3 regions of the Lactobacillus sp. B4007 genome follow, and region 1 is predicted to be linked to each of the others. Evidence: riboswitches for the same ligand, from Rfam matches in the RefSeq annotation. Region 1 holds a riboswitch; each other region holds the start of a gene.
The links. Region 1 has a riboswitch for thiamine pyrophosphate ahead of thiM (hydroxyethylthiazole kinase). Riboswitches for the same ligand answer to the same signal wherever they lie in the genome.
Positions count from the first base shown of each region.

Region 2: it holds a riboswitch for thiamine pyrophosphate, as region 1 does, so the genes downstream of both, J3U54_RS07125 (ATP-binding cassette domain-containing protein) here and thiM (hydroxyethylthiazole kinase) in region 1, are expected to answer to the same signal.
Region 3: it holds a riboswitch for thiamine pyrophosphate, as region 1 does, so the genes downstream of both, J3U54_RS08840 (ECF transporter S component) here and thiM (hydroxyethylthiazole kinase) in region 1, are expected to answer to the same signal.

Region 1 is NZ_JAFNPA010000001.1:498,763-503,385, reverse strand. It holds gene thiE (thiamine phosphate synthase) at 1-4, opposite strand, end outside; gene thiD (bifunctional hydroxymethylpyrimidine kinase/phosphomethylpyrimidine kinase) at 11-820, opposite strand; gene thiM (hydroxyethylthiazole kinase) at 835-1,623, opposite strand; TPP riboswitch at 1,698-1,799, opposite strand; gene tenA (thiaminase II) at 1,927-2,589, shown strand; gene J3U54_RS02380 (alpha-L-fucosidase) at 2,714-3,943, opposite strand; gene J3U54_RS02375 (PTS lactose/cellobiose transporter subunit IIA) at 4,009-4,344, opposite strand; gene J3U54_RS02370 (DUF871 domain-containing protein) at 4,357-4,623, opposite strand, start outside.
Region 2 is NZ_JAFNPA010000004.1:44,754-49,376, reverse strand. It holds gene J3U54_RS07140 (LemA family protein) at 1-81, shown strand, start outside; gene htpX (zinc metalloprotease HtpX) at 98-994, shown strand; gene J3U54_RS07130 (AraC family transcriptional regulator) at 1,052-1,990, opposite strand; TPP riboswitch at 2,158-2,248, shown strand; gene J3U54_RS07125 (ATP-binding cassette domain-containing protein) at 2,285-3,652, shown strand; gene J3U54_RS07120 (energy-coupling factor transporter transmembrane component T family protein) at 3,661-4,314, shown strand; gene J3U54_RS07115 (glycoside hydrolase family 32 protein) at 4,369-4,623, opposite strand, start outside.
Region 3 is NZ_JAFNPA010000006.1:43,172-47,794, forward strand. It holds gene J3U54_RS08820 (helix-turn-helix domain-containing protein) at 68-205, opposite strand; gene udk (uridine kinase) at 387-1,028, shown strand; gene J3U54_RS08830 (cupin domain-containing protein) at 1,102-1,590, opposite strand; gene J3U54_RS08835 (tyrosine-protein phosphatase) at 1,633-2,379, opposite strand; gene J3U54_RS08840 (ECF transporter S component) at 2,543-3,121, opposite strand; TPP riboswitch at 3,166-3,257, opposite strand; gene J3U54_RS08845 (M42 family metallopeptidase) at 3,328-4,410, opposite strand.

The sequences.
Region 1 (4,623 bases):
TAATCTCCTCCTAATCTACCTTAACCCAATGATTAAGTGGTCCATGACCGTGACCAACCTGAATCGTTTGTTCAATCGCCTTGGTGACATACTGTTTGCCGATTTTAATTGCTTCACTGAGAGTATGGCCCAGAGCTAATTGAGCAGTAATGGCGGCTGCAAGAGTATCACCAGTACCGTGAGTCCTGTTAGTGTGCGTCCGTGGACTGCTAACCCAAAAGTCGGTACCATCTGCTAATAAAGCGTAATCGCGCACAACTTCAGCGTTAGAATGTCCGCCTTTAATAAGCACGTTTTTTACACCCATTTTTTGCAAGCTTCGTGCTAATTGGGGATATTCTTGTTCACTAGTAGCCTTAATTCCGGTAAGAGCTTCTGCTTCAGGCAAGTTAGGCGTAATGAGGTTAGCTAGCGGCAATAGTTCATTTTTAACGGTGGCAATAGCATCTTGGCTAAGAAGAGGTGCTCCGCCTTTAGCCACCATAACTGGGTCGATGGTTACCGGACCAAAGTCATATTTTTGCAGATTAAGAGCTACTTGATGGACGTGCGCTGCATCTCCCAACATACCCGTTTTACAAGCCTTAATCTTAAAGTCTGAGGCTAATGACGCAAATTGGGCATCGACCATTTCAAGTGGTAATAAAAACGAGTCTTGGACTCCGAGCGTATTTTGGGCAGTCACAGCTACAACCACCGCTGTCCCAAAAACATGTTGCATCTGAAAAGTTTTTAGATCCGCCATAATTCCGGCTCCACCACCGGAATCAGTCCCAGCAATGGTCAAAACTTGGGGAAATGAATTTAGTTCTTCTGTCATTATTGCTAACCTCCTTAATCAAATTTAGCAATAGCTGTAATCTCGGTTTCTTTGACTTTAGCTAAATAATCCATCAAATACATGCTAAATGTTCCAGGGCCTACTTCAGGATGATCATTAACGAGCAATTCTCCAGTAGCTGCAAAAACTAGGCAAGCTGTTTGCGCAGCTTCAAAAGAATTATCGCAGACGGCCGCAAAGGCGGCAACAATGCTTGAGAGCATGTCACCTGAACCAACGTGTGCCTGAAATAGCGGGGTACCATTGTAAACATGAGCGATATTTTGGCCATCGCTAATTGTGTCTGTTACGCCACTGGCAATAATTGTACAATGCAATTTTTGCGCAGTTTTACGCGTAATTTCGTCAAGATCGCCACTGCCTGAACCCGCATCAATACCTTTGGCATTCCAGGCAAAACCACCTAAAGCGGCAATTTCACCAGCGTTACCACGAATGATTGTAGCTGGGAAAGCTTCTAGCAATTTTTGTGCGGTTTGCAGGCGGTAATTGACTGCGCCAACGGCAACGGGATCAAGGACAACCGGTTTTTGAGCTTGCGCGGCAAGTAGCCCCATTTCTTTCATTTGCATAATTTGCAATTTAGTCAAAGTCCCGAGGTTGATGGCAATGCTTGATGCCATCTGAACCATTTCTTCGACCTCAGCAATTTCCTTACTCATGATAGGCGAGGCACCCAGCGCATTTAAGCCGTTAGCGACATCTTGAACGGTCACAAAATTGGCGGCATTAAGGACAATTGGATTAGTTTCACGTAATTTAGCTAACAGATCTAGTTTCATAATCTCTCCTTTAAAAATCTCCTGCGCCGATTTCAGGTCAATAAAAAAGCTTTGACATATTTGTGTCAAAGCATAAGTGGATTTTGACACGTTCCTACGCAAGAATTAGCTTACAGGTTCAAAGGGTCTGGCTATCCGCCATCTCAGCCTTCAAAAAGGCACCCCTCGTGTTATCGGTTTCAATTATAGCTACTTTTGCTGGGCAAGACAATAACTAATTTAACCGAATTGCTGCAGTGACTCGACTAAGGTAAACTAACTACTAAAAAACACGCAACTATTAATTGGGCGAGGGAGATAATAATGACTGAATTTACGGCACAATTGCGTTATGCGGCAAAGGATCTGTGGAAAAAAAGCATGGAGCAGCCCTTTGTTAAAGAGCTGCAAAGTGGCCAATTGCCATTGGCTACTTTTCGGTTTTACTTATTGCAAGACAGGTACTATTTAGCTGAATTTAGCAAAATTCACCGGCTAATGGCAAAGAAAACTACTAGTCAAGAAGTGCAACGATTCTTGCTGGCAGGTGCCCAAGATTTGCAAGAATGTGAAATAACGATGCAGCAACATTTTTTAGCGGAATTAAAAGTCACATCCAATGAGATTAAAGAAACTGACGCAGCGCCAACGGCGTATGCCTATGTCAATCATCTGTTTAAAACGCTTGAAAAAGATGGCCTTGTACCTTGTGTCTGTGCCATTTTGCCTTGCTACTGGCTTTACCAGGAAATTGGTCAAGCATTGGCGCAAACGGGTTCACCGGTTGCACTTTACCAGAAATGGATCGAGACCTATGATAGCGACTGGTATGACGTCAATGTTAGTCGCATGTTAAAGTTGACCAATGACTTAGCTGCGCAAGCTTCAGAACGAGAGCGTGGGCAGATGCAGAAAGCCTTTGTGCGCAGCAGCTATTATGAATGCCGGTTTTGGCAAATGGCGTATGAGCAAGAGCAGTGGCAATAGTTTTCTGCCTTAAAGAATTTTTTTAATTAAAAAAGCCTAGCTTCACTACAAATAGCAAAGCTAAGCTTGGAGAGCGCATAATAATTAGCGCTTGATTTGAACGAAAAATATAGTAAGAGAGTTCTTAATAATAGATTTTGGCCACGCGCTCGACTAAATTAGTGCCATATTCAAAGCCATCGGCAGCAATTTTAAGTGTGTTAGCTGTTTGATCTTGTTTAAATGCTAATGGCTCTTGGTTGTCTAGCCAAGCGATATGGTCAATTTTTTGTTTTGCAAAATTAGTGAAAACTAATTCACGTGCCTGTTCGCCACCTAGAACGACGTTGCTGTTGCCAATATTTCCTAGGTCATCAACAAATAAGTAATTACCTTTAATAAAATCATGGTCATTAGAAATAGTGGAGTAGGTTGAATGCTCATAATTATTGGTATGGTAAATTGCTTCATGGTTGATAGCCATCCATTGACCAACTAGTTCGATTAGTGAACGACAGTGGATATTCAGTGAACCATCAAATTCTGGTCCAACATTAATTAATAAGTTAGCGCCGACCTTGCGCGTCCGGCAAATTTGCTCAATTAACTGGTGCCCAGAAAGATAATTAAGGTCATTTTGGGCATTGCCCCAGTGTTTATTGAGTGTTAGCGAAGTTTCAGCGGCTAAATAGCGTTGGTTTTGAACATGCTTAATTGCAGTTGGATTGCCACGCTCAAATGTTAATACGTCAACTTCTCGACCTTCCGTTACGCCTTGTTTTTCTAGTCCGGTATTATTGGTAATAATGGCATTAGGTTGTAATTGCCGAATTTCTTGGTAAAGCAAATCTTCTTGCCAATCTGCATGTGGCTTATCCCAATTACCATCGAACCAGAAACCACCAATTTCGCCGTAATTAGTGCATAAAAGTTTAATTAGTTGACGCATTTCGGCTAAATAGCCGTTAAAGTCGTCGCGGTACTTAACGTTATTCCAATCATAAGTAGCGTAATAGATAAAGGGAGCAATCTTTTGCCGGTGGCATTCATCGGTAAAAATCTTGATAACATCTTTGTGAAATGGGGTATGGACGCTGTCAAAGTTATTAATATTCTTGGTATCAAAGAGGTAAAAGCCATCATGATGTTTGGCAGTAAGAACAATATACTTAAAGCCGCACTTCTTAGCTAGTCTAACTAAGCTGCGAATATTTTCTTCTTTTGGGTTGAATTCATTAAACGCCGCCTGATAGGTCGAAATATTTAAGATGTTCTGTGACCATTCGCCCTTGGCAAATTTAGAGTAGAGTCCCCAATGGACGAAAAGGCCAATCCCCATTTTTTCAAAATTGCTAATTTTTGTTTCTATCTTCATTATCTGTATACTTTCAATTGCTTATATTATCATCTGGTCAATTGCTACTAACTTTAAACGAAAAATTACTGTTTTTTAGCTACTTCTTGCCGCAATTTGACCAATTCTTGGTTGGTCTTAATCAACTCGGTGGCAAAGTCTAAAAAACTTTCTGCTGTAATCATTTGATCTTCAGCATGCATATATAACGGGTCAATTTTGTTATTACCAGTTTTAGCAAAATCAGCTAAAACCTTTAAGTGTAAGTTTTGCGCCTGCTTTAGTTCTTCTTTGGCGTCTTTCAGCAATGGCTCAGGGTCTTTAGCGTCAGACTTAGAGCAGGTAACTGCCTCCATAATTTCTGCTTTTGCTTGCCCCGAGTGACTAATAATTTCAAAACTAATTTCTTCTAAACCTTCCATAGCGGCCTTTCTTTAATAATTATCTACATCAATAAACTTAAATTTGTCCCATGGCTGAATGAAAGCAATAAACTGCAAATCACTAGGGACAATTTGCGCAACAACATTTTTGCGGTGGTCATGGTTGTCCATTTCCTGCTTGACAATGTTAAGTTCGCCCTTGTACTGGTCAAAGTCATTATTGCCAATTGTAATCATTCCCCGGGTCAAAGTGTTAACAGGGTTGTTGACCGGTATGTCGCGTTTATTATATTTCAGCTTAACGAAGGTTGAACGAAT
Region 2 (4,623 bases), on a different contig from region 1:
GCTAATATCCACGGATTCCGCAAAGTTGATTACTTACAAACGAGTGAAGCTGAAAAAGAAGTACCTAAAGTTAAATTTTAAGCAATAGGTCAATTTTATGTTATTTCAACAAATTGCCAGCAACAAACGCAAAACTACTGGCATCTTGATTTTATTCGTCATTATTCTCGCCTTAGTTGGTGCCGGATTAGGTTTTATCTGGGGCAATCGACCTTTATTAGGAGTAATTATTGCGCTTATTTTTAGTGCAATTTACATGTTAATTGTCTTGCCTAATCCCGCTAATATGGTTATGAGTCTAAATCATGCCCAAGAAATTCATGAACAAGATAACCCCGTTTTATGGCACGTTGTTCAAGATATGGCGCTAGTCGGCAAAGTACCAATGCCACGCGTTTTTATTATCAATGATCCTAGTCCTAATGCTTTTGCAACCGGCCGGGATCCAAACCATTCTGCAGTTGCCGTCACCCAGGGCTTACTTGACATGATGAATCGCGAGGAACTTGAGGGCGTTTTAGGTCACGAAATCTCACATATTAGAAATTATGACATCTTGGTTTCCACTATTGCAGCCGTACTGGTTGGCGTCATTTCATATTTATCAGGCATTGCTAGTCGCTATATTTGGTGGATTGATGATGATCGCGACAGTGATAACGATAATGGCAATACTATTGTCGTTATTTTCAAAATCGTGGCGATCATTTTTGTACTTATTTTAGGCCCTATTTGTGCCAGTCTTGCTCAGATGGCTTTATCACGCAACCGTGAATATTTAGCAGATGCTTCTTCAGTTGAGTTGACCCGTAATCCTCACGGTTTGATTTCTGCTTTGACAAAAATTGACGGTTCTGACCCCATGAAAGCTGCTGATCCAAGTAGTGCTGGCATGTATATCGAAGATCCGCTACGTAAGCGGCATGGTCTTACCCACTTATTCGACAGTCACCCGCCTACAAGTGACCGAATTAAACGTTTGGAAAAAATGTAACTTAAAAAGGAGCGCTCTGCAAAATAGTCCGCTCCTTTTTTGATAAAAATATTGCTCTTACTTTAAATTGATATTGGCCTGTCTAAACAGTTCTGCACGCATTTGTACCGGCGTTTCATGGTAATATTCATTAAATTTTTTGTAAAAGAACGATTTACCGTTATAACCGACCCGCGCAATGATTTCTTTAACCGAAATGTCAGGTCGAGCAAGCAAATTGCGTGCCTCCTGCATCCGGCGTTCATCAACATGTTCAACAAAGCTCTTACCAGTTTTTTGCTTAACTAAACTGGAAAAGTAATTCGGGTTGAGTCCAAAGTGTTCTGCTGTTTCATTTAAAGTAATATCAGTATAGTTTGCATCAATGTAACGTTCTAACGCCGTTTGCGCAAACTTATGTTGATTAGCTGGCGCTGTTTCCAAGTCTTGATTTCTAATTGCCGTAATCACAAGTATTCGCAATTCTGCGGCAATAATACTGCGCGTAAAAAGATTGTGGTTTAAATATTCATCAATAACTTTTTTCATTAACTGACTCGGGCGCGACATTTGTGAGCAGCGCAAACTTAATAGTCTCTTAGTTTTGAGGATCTGAACAAGCTGTTCGGCTACTTTTTGTTCACGTGAATTGAGCGTTGTTTTTTCTCCCAAAAAATCAGCGCAATTAACCTTTGAACTAAATTCTAATTTGACCAAAAGATCATTTTTCCCTTGTTTTTCGACCTCATAGCCACATTTTTCTTGCAAAAACAGCAAATTACCCGCTTTTAAAGTTAAGTTTTGTCCGTTAATTTTAGTTTTTGCCATGCCTTCAGCTTCGTACAAAATTGTGGGATTGCTGGTTTGGTACCGGTGAATGCCCGTATTATGATTTTCAAGGTAAACCCTAAACAGGTTAAAGGCCTTGTTTCCGGGCTTTAGCCGGACTTCATTCGTATCCACATTAGTTGAATCCAATACACTTGCCAAATATTGTTCTAGCTTAACTGCTGCCATGATGTCACCTTCTAATTAGTAATTTATTTTCATAATTTTATTATATAGCAAAAAGCGCCGCTATTTATATGTTTTTAATATCTGTGATAGAAGTTGAGCCTTAAGTGCTATTAACGACGCCTAATTTGCCGCAACTAGACAAGAAAATTGCTTTTATGTATAATTGACCTGAAATATTGGGGTGCCATCTTGGCTGAGAATATACCCACTGAACCTGCTATGGATAATGCCAGCGAAGGGAAAAGCATCGAATTTTAACGTCGCCTGGCATTATGCCATGGCGACTTTTTTAGATTGGTTAAAAAATTGCTGAAAACTAAAAACCTTACTTTTTCATACGATGAAAAAAAGCCTATTTTGCAAGATGTTAATCTTAATATCCCGACGGGCAAATTTTCCTTATTAATCGGGCCAACAGGTTGCGGTAAATCGACGCTATTAAAAATTTTAGCTGGCCTTTATCCTAAATATGCTGGTAAAGTTAGTGGAACTATCGATCTTAATGGGCTTAAGAGTGCAATGATGTTTCAAAATGCTGGCGAGCAATTCACAATGGCAACACCGCGTGAAGAGATCATTTTTGCACTTGAAAACCTGGAAATTGACCGTGAGCACTACTCAAAACGATTGCAAAAAGCAACTTCTTTTGCCCAGATCGACCAGCTGCTTGATCAAAAAATCAATACTATGTCTGGCGGTGAGCAGCAACGAGTAGCTCTTGCTGTTTTAATTGCAATGGATGTCGATCTTTTTCTGCTTGATGAGCCTTTTGCAAGTTGCGACCCTGCTGCCCGCCAATTTTTAATTAAAAAGTTGGCTCATCTTCGTGACTTAGGAAAAACAATTATTCTAAGCGACCATGTTCTAGCCGATTATGAGGGTATTTGTGACTGTTTGTTTAAATTTACCGGTCACCAGGTTACTGCCTTAAGCACTGCCGAAAAAAAGCAGCTTCTTCGGCAAAATGACCACCACGAGCATTATTCTTTTGCCCTACCAACTAATGAAACAAGCTGCTTTGAACTTACTAATACCTTAATTAAGCAGAACCGGTTACTGCTAAAACAGGAGCACCTAAAGATTGTGGCAGGCAAAGCCACCCTAATCACTGGCCCTAATGGCGTGGGGAAAACATCGCTTTTCAATGCGCTAACCAAAATGCTCACATACACTGGTAGCTTGACTTACCGCCAAAAAGAAATTCGCAACTTACGCATGCGAAAATATTTGCGTCAAGTCGGGCAGATATTTCAAAGTGCAAGTGATCAATTTATTAACGTTTCCGTTGAAGATGAGCTTAACCTAAGTAAAAAAATGCGCACCAGCAACTTTTATTCTGATCAAAAAATTGCAAAAGAGGTGAAAGACCTTGATCTTGACCAGACACTAGACCAAGTCGTCTACTCACTTTCGGGCGGTCAACAAAAGAAATTACAAATTTTATTAATGCTAATTGCTGATCAAGACGTTTTATTAATTGATGAACCCTTAAGCGGCTTAGATCACGAATCGGCACAAAAAGTAATGGGTCTGTTGCGCGAAAGCCAGGAAAAAAGAGGGCAGACACTTCTGATTATCAGCCATGAACTAACTAATTTGGCAGATTGGTGCGATTACCACCTTGTATTTGACCAGCAACAATTAACATACGTAGACAAGTGAGGCTAGTTATGAATCCCAGTTTTAAATTCTTTGTCGCTTTAATTATTTCGGTTGAAATATCTTTTAAAACCAGTCTAATTACCAATGTGCTAATTATCGGCTTTTGCACGTGCTATTTACTTTACTGCCACATGAAAGTTAAAAATCTCCTATTAACTTTTACCGTGCCGTTAATTGCGGCCTTTACCGTGTTTGCCACACTCTACTGGTTTGCACCTCAGCCCAATTTAACCAACGCTTTAAGTCTTTCTAGCAGAATCTACGTCTATACGCTGACAATCTGCTGTGTCGCCCAAAAAACTAGTGCCGAAGAATTGGCACGTTCATTTGAACAGAATTTTCATTTACCTAGCAAATTCGCATACGGGGTCCTAGCAGCACTCAACATTATTCCACGCATGCAAACTGCCGTTAAACAAATTCGCACAGCGGCAATGATGCGTGGTGTTTATCTTAGTTTTTGGTCTCCCATTCTCTATTTTAAGGCTATCCTAGTCGCGCTTAATTCGGCCGAAAACTTGGCACAGGGAATGGAATCGCACGGCTTTCGCGAAGATGCCAAGCGCTCTGTCATCGTAGCTGTTCCCGTTAAACGCAGCGATTGGCTATGGGCTGCTGGTCTTTTATTAGCCACTAACGTTGCCTTATTTACATTAAAATAATAAAAGAGCAGCAGTGATGTTTTAACCACCACTGCTGCTCTTTTTAGCTAGAGTTTATTGCGCCAAAGTATAACCTTCGACTTTTGCCTTAATTCCTTTATCAGTGCTAAAGAAGATTTGCGGTTGATTCTCGGTATAATAACGCTCTGAAAAGACCAATTCACCATCATTTAAGAAGAACTCAATCGAACTCGTATCAATGAAGATATGCAGTTTTAAGCTTGCGCTAGTCTGGAGATTACCATAGCGTTTATCATCCCCATCAGGTTTATCAGCGCGGATAACCGTTACTTGCCCAGTTTTTTTATT
Region 3 (4,623 bases), on a different contig from region 1:
AATTAAATTATAAGGTTTTTGTTTGAAGACACTAACATAGAAAAATATCATCAATAACTTAAAGCTGTTAGCTTTTGTAAACATTGTCATGGATTGCTGAACTAACGGCAGTTTCAGAGACATAATTTCTTTTAGCCGCTGAAATAAAGCCGTTAGTCTGCACCACATCAATAAAGTATTTGACCGGCATCAAGTTATAATTCATTTTGCTCACCTATTTAATTCAACCAAGTTATTTTCTTCACATCTTCATCATAGAGAAAAAAATGACAGATTAAACCATAAATTTTGGTTTTTTTATGAAGAAAAAGATGTTTTTTACCTTAACCGTTGGTAATTCAAGGAAAAGTAAAGTAAAATGTTATTTGATAAAAAGGAGTGTCTCAATGTCTAAACTTGAAAAACCCGTTGTGATAGGAATTACCGGTGGTTCAGGCAGCGGTAAAACTACCATCGCTCACAAAATTGTTGACCAAATGCAGGAAAATGAACACGTCTTAATTATGACGCAAGATTCATATTACAAAGATAATACTGGTATTCCGATGAACATCAGACAGAATATCAATTATGACCACCCTGATGCTTTTGATATTCCCCTTTTAGAGGAGCAATTAAATCGGTTATTACAATACGAGCCAATTGAAATGCCCGTTTACGACTTCAAAGAACACACAAGGAGCAAAGAAACTATCCATATCGAGCCTGCCGATATTATTATTCTTGAAGGAATATTAGTACTGGCAAGTGAAGAGATTCGTAATTTAATGGATATTAAAGTTTACGTTGATACGGATGATGATATTCGTTTTATCAGACGATTAGAGCGTGACATTAAGGAACGGGGCAGATCGATTGATTCGGTCATTGAACAATATTTAGATACAGTTAAGCCAATGTATCACCAATTTATTGAACCAACCAAACGCTATGCAGACATTATCATCCCTGAAGGCGGCGAAAATAATGTTGCCATCGACATGCTCACCACTAAGGTACACTCTGTTTTAAGCGAAAATATTAGATAAAAAACTGATAAACCAAATTAGCATCAAAAAACGCCAAATTCTAACTTTAGAATTTGGCGTTTTCTTATTCATTTTAATCATTTGCCAGCCGCTTAATTACTTCAGCATAATCTGGATATTGTTTTAACAAATCTTGTTTGTGGGGCATTTCAAAATCATCATAGTCAAAGCCAGGAGAAACCATGCAGCTAACTAGACAGAAACTATCTGGCTCCGTGACTTCTGAGGCAAAGATGGTGTTTTTTGGTACCTTAAATTGCAAGACTTCACCTTGGTCAATTCTTTTACCTAATTTAACTGCATAATAATGACCATCTGGAGCAATACAATGAATTGTAATCGCCGTGCCGTCATGGTAATACCATAGTTCATCATGGTTTAAGCGGTGAAAATGGGAACAGCTCTGATCATCAAGTAAGAAATAAATTGAAGTGTAGTAAAATCTATCTGCTTGGCTATCTTGAGCAAAGAACTGCTCATCACTAGTATATATTTGACGGAACCAGCCTCCTTCTTGGTGAGGCTCAAGGTTCAAACTTTTAATATAATCTTCTCGGTTCATAATTTTTGCTCTCTCCACGCTCAATCAGCTAACTTCATTAAGTTAAACCAAGTAATTCTTTTGCATTTGCTCTTTAAAATCTTGTGGCAGTTTCAAGCCGTCAGTAAAGTAGTGATCAAAATCACCGTAATGCTTTTTAACGGTTGAAAAGTATCTTTCCAGGTATTGGCGTTCAACAGTTAACGCAATTGCTACATCATTGAGGTTATTAGGATCCATCTTATCTTTTAAGTATTCTAATATTTCTTCGTTAGCTTTTTTACGAGCAGAAATTGTTTTTAAGTAGTCGATAAAAATCTGCTCCTCACTAACATCCAAGCTCTTTAAAATTAAGGCTGCAGCTACCCCTGTTCGATCCTTACCAGCAAAACAATGAAAGGCAACTGGAACTGGATCAGTCATTAACGTTAGCAAAAAGTCGTGATAGCCTTGCTTAGCAGATTCTGCCAATGCTAATTCTTCATAGGTTTTCAACATGTCCTGTTCAACATGGCTGTTGGCCGAAACGATTTCATCAACACTAGCCTGATTTGTGCCAGTATCTTTCAGCACATCAATTATTTCATAATCTAATTCTGACCAAAGATAGTCTGGATATTCTTGTCTCTCCTCATCACCGCGAAAATCAACCAGTCGCTTTATTTTGTAGTAGTTCTGAACACGATCTTTTTGTTCATCGGTTAAATCAAATAGTTGACCACAACGAAAAAGTAGCCCTTCTTTAACCTTTCTTCCATCCGAACTAACATAGCCACCTAATGAACGCCAATTTGTTATCTCTGTAGTCATAATTCTCCTTAAACTTATTATTTATTAAAACTTTTTGGTTTTCATAAAGGAATATTATAATTTTTATTGAATTCTACGTCCATGATTTTCGCAAACTAATTTGTGTTTCTTAGTCTTTTTTATAAAAAAACCGCAAAAAATATTTTGCGGTGCTAATTTTAATTTAAGCAATTTTGGGCTTTAATGCCTGATCAAATAAGTTAGTAATCAATTTTACCAAAACGCCGTCAAAGACAAGCGCAGAGAGTATACAAGTAATAAACATGATAACTTGCAGTTGGATGCTATACTTACTCCAGCCGTACAAAAAATACGTTGGAATAAAACTACCAAGGCCGGCAAAAAAGGCCCCTGTTAGTACGCTTTGCCAAGAAAATGCTTGATAACGACTTTTTTGCGGGAAAAAGCCAATTTCATTAGTTGCACCTTGAATCACACCAGACAAAATTGTTACTGCGCCCCATTGGCCGCCAATAGCCATTTCGACAACTGCTGCCAATGTTTCACCAATTGTTCCTGAACCAACCGTTGGCACGAAATACATCGCTAAGGGAGCTGCCATTAGCCATAATCCAGAAAAAACAGTATCTGTTACCGGAGCAAAGCCGGTCGGAAGCAGTAATAACTTAATTAAATTGTAAGCCCAATTAAATCCATAAGTGTAGATTACTCCCATAATAATTCCAATTAAAGCAATCAGGATAATTGCTTTAACGTTCCATTTTGATGATCTTGTAAACATAAAAATACTCCTAACTAACATTCTAAGTCAGTAGGAGCACTCTAATATACTTAATAACACTTCCCTAGCGCAGGTATTGTCCTGTTCAGGTTCGGAGGGTATTTCTCAGCTAAATGTGGCACCCCTAGTGACTTTCTTATCTTTTTGTCTATTATAACACAATATCAAGCAAACATTTTAAGTTATTCAATTAACTAGCAATTTAATTAAAATTGACTAAAACTAGCCAACTTTTCTTTAGTCAAATCACGGATAATTGCACAAGTTAAGTCAACTGAGGCCTTAAAGTCTTGATATGCGCTGAAGCAGTAGGCCGAATGCTCGTAACGCACTGGAATTCCGATAACAATTGTTGGCGCACCATTTTCATAGTAAATTGCTGCACCATCTTGTCCGCCACCGGTCCGAACCGAACGAGTATATGGAATATTGTTTTTATCCGCTATTTCACATGCGTATTGTTGGAATTTTGGATTAGGCAAAAATGAAGTATCCATATCACGCAGCATTGGTCCACGCTTTAAGCCTGTCTGAGAAAGCCATTTTGGAGTAAATGTATCATCTGCTGGACATGATTCAAGCACAATCCCTAGGTCTGGCTTAATACTTCTAGCTGTTACATACGCTCCCCGTAAGCCGACTTCTTCTTGACTTGAAAGTGCGGCTACAACGTTAAAGTCAGTTTTTTCGCCGTTGAGATTATCCAAAACATCAGCCATTGCAGCTGCACCAAACCGGTCATCAAAATCCTTACCGAAGAAAAGACCAGTTTTTTCATTGTATTCGCACTTGACGTCAACAAAAATGGGACAACCCGTATCAATTTTATAGTCATTAATTGTTTCTTCACGAGAACTAGAACCAACATCAACTGACATATCTTCTACTTCTGGTACATTGTCTCGTTCTTCTTCAGTCATGAAGTGTGGTGGCTTTGTTGCCACTACGCCAGGAACATATTCACCGTCACGGTTTCTAATCTTTACCCGTAAAGCTGGAATATTATATTTAACCCAGCCGCCAAGCGGAACAAACTTGATCATTCCGTTTGGTCTGACTGCCTGAGTTATAAAACCTACGGCATCAGAGTGGGCATCAAGCTGAATGATTGGCCGGCCAGCCTGATTTTCTTTTTTAGCAGCGTAAACGTTGAGCATCCCATCAACTTTTACATCAGCAATATCCTTTACTGTATCAGTAAAAAACTTAACAAATTCACCTTCAAAGCCGGAAGTTGAATTAGCATCCGAAAAAGCTTTGAGCATTTTTATTTCTTGTTCTTTTTCCATCGTTGTAATTGACCTTTCGCTTATTAAACCTTATGTTTCATTGTAGCAAAAAGCAGTAATTTAAGCTATTTCTGAAATAATCCTACTGCTTTTAGCAAAATTAACAATTTTGTCCGTAATTTGGGTACAAAACTGCTAAAAAAGTTTAAAACGAGCTACTTTTTTATATTAAAAATGATATAATCGATTTTATTAGGAATTTTGAGTTTTAAG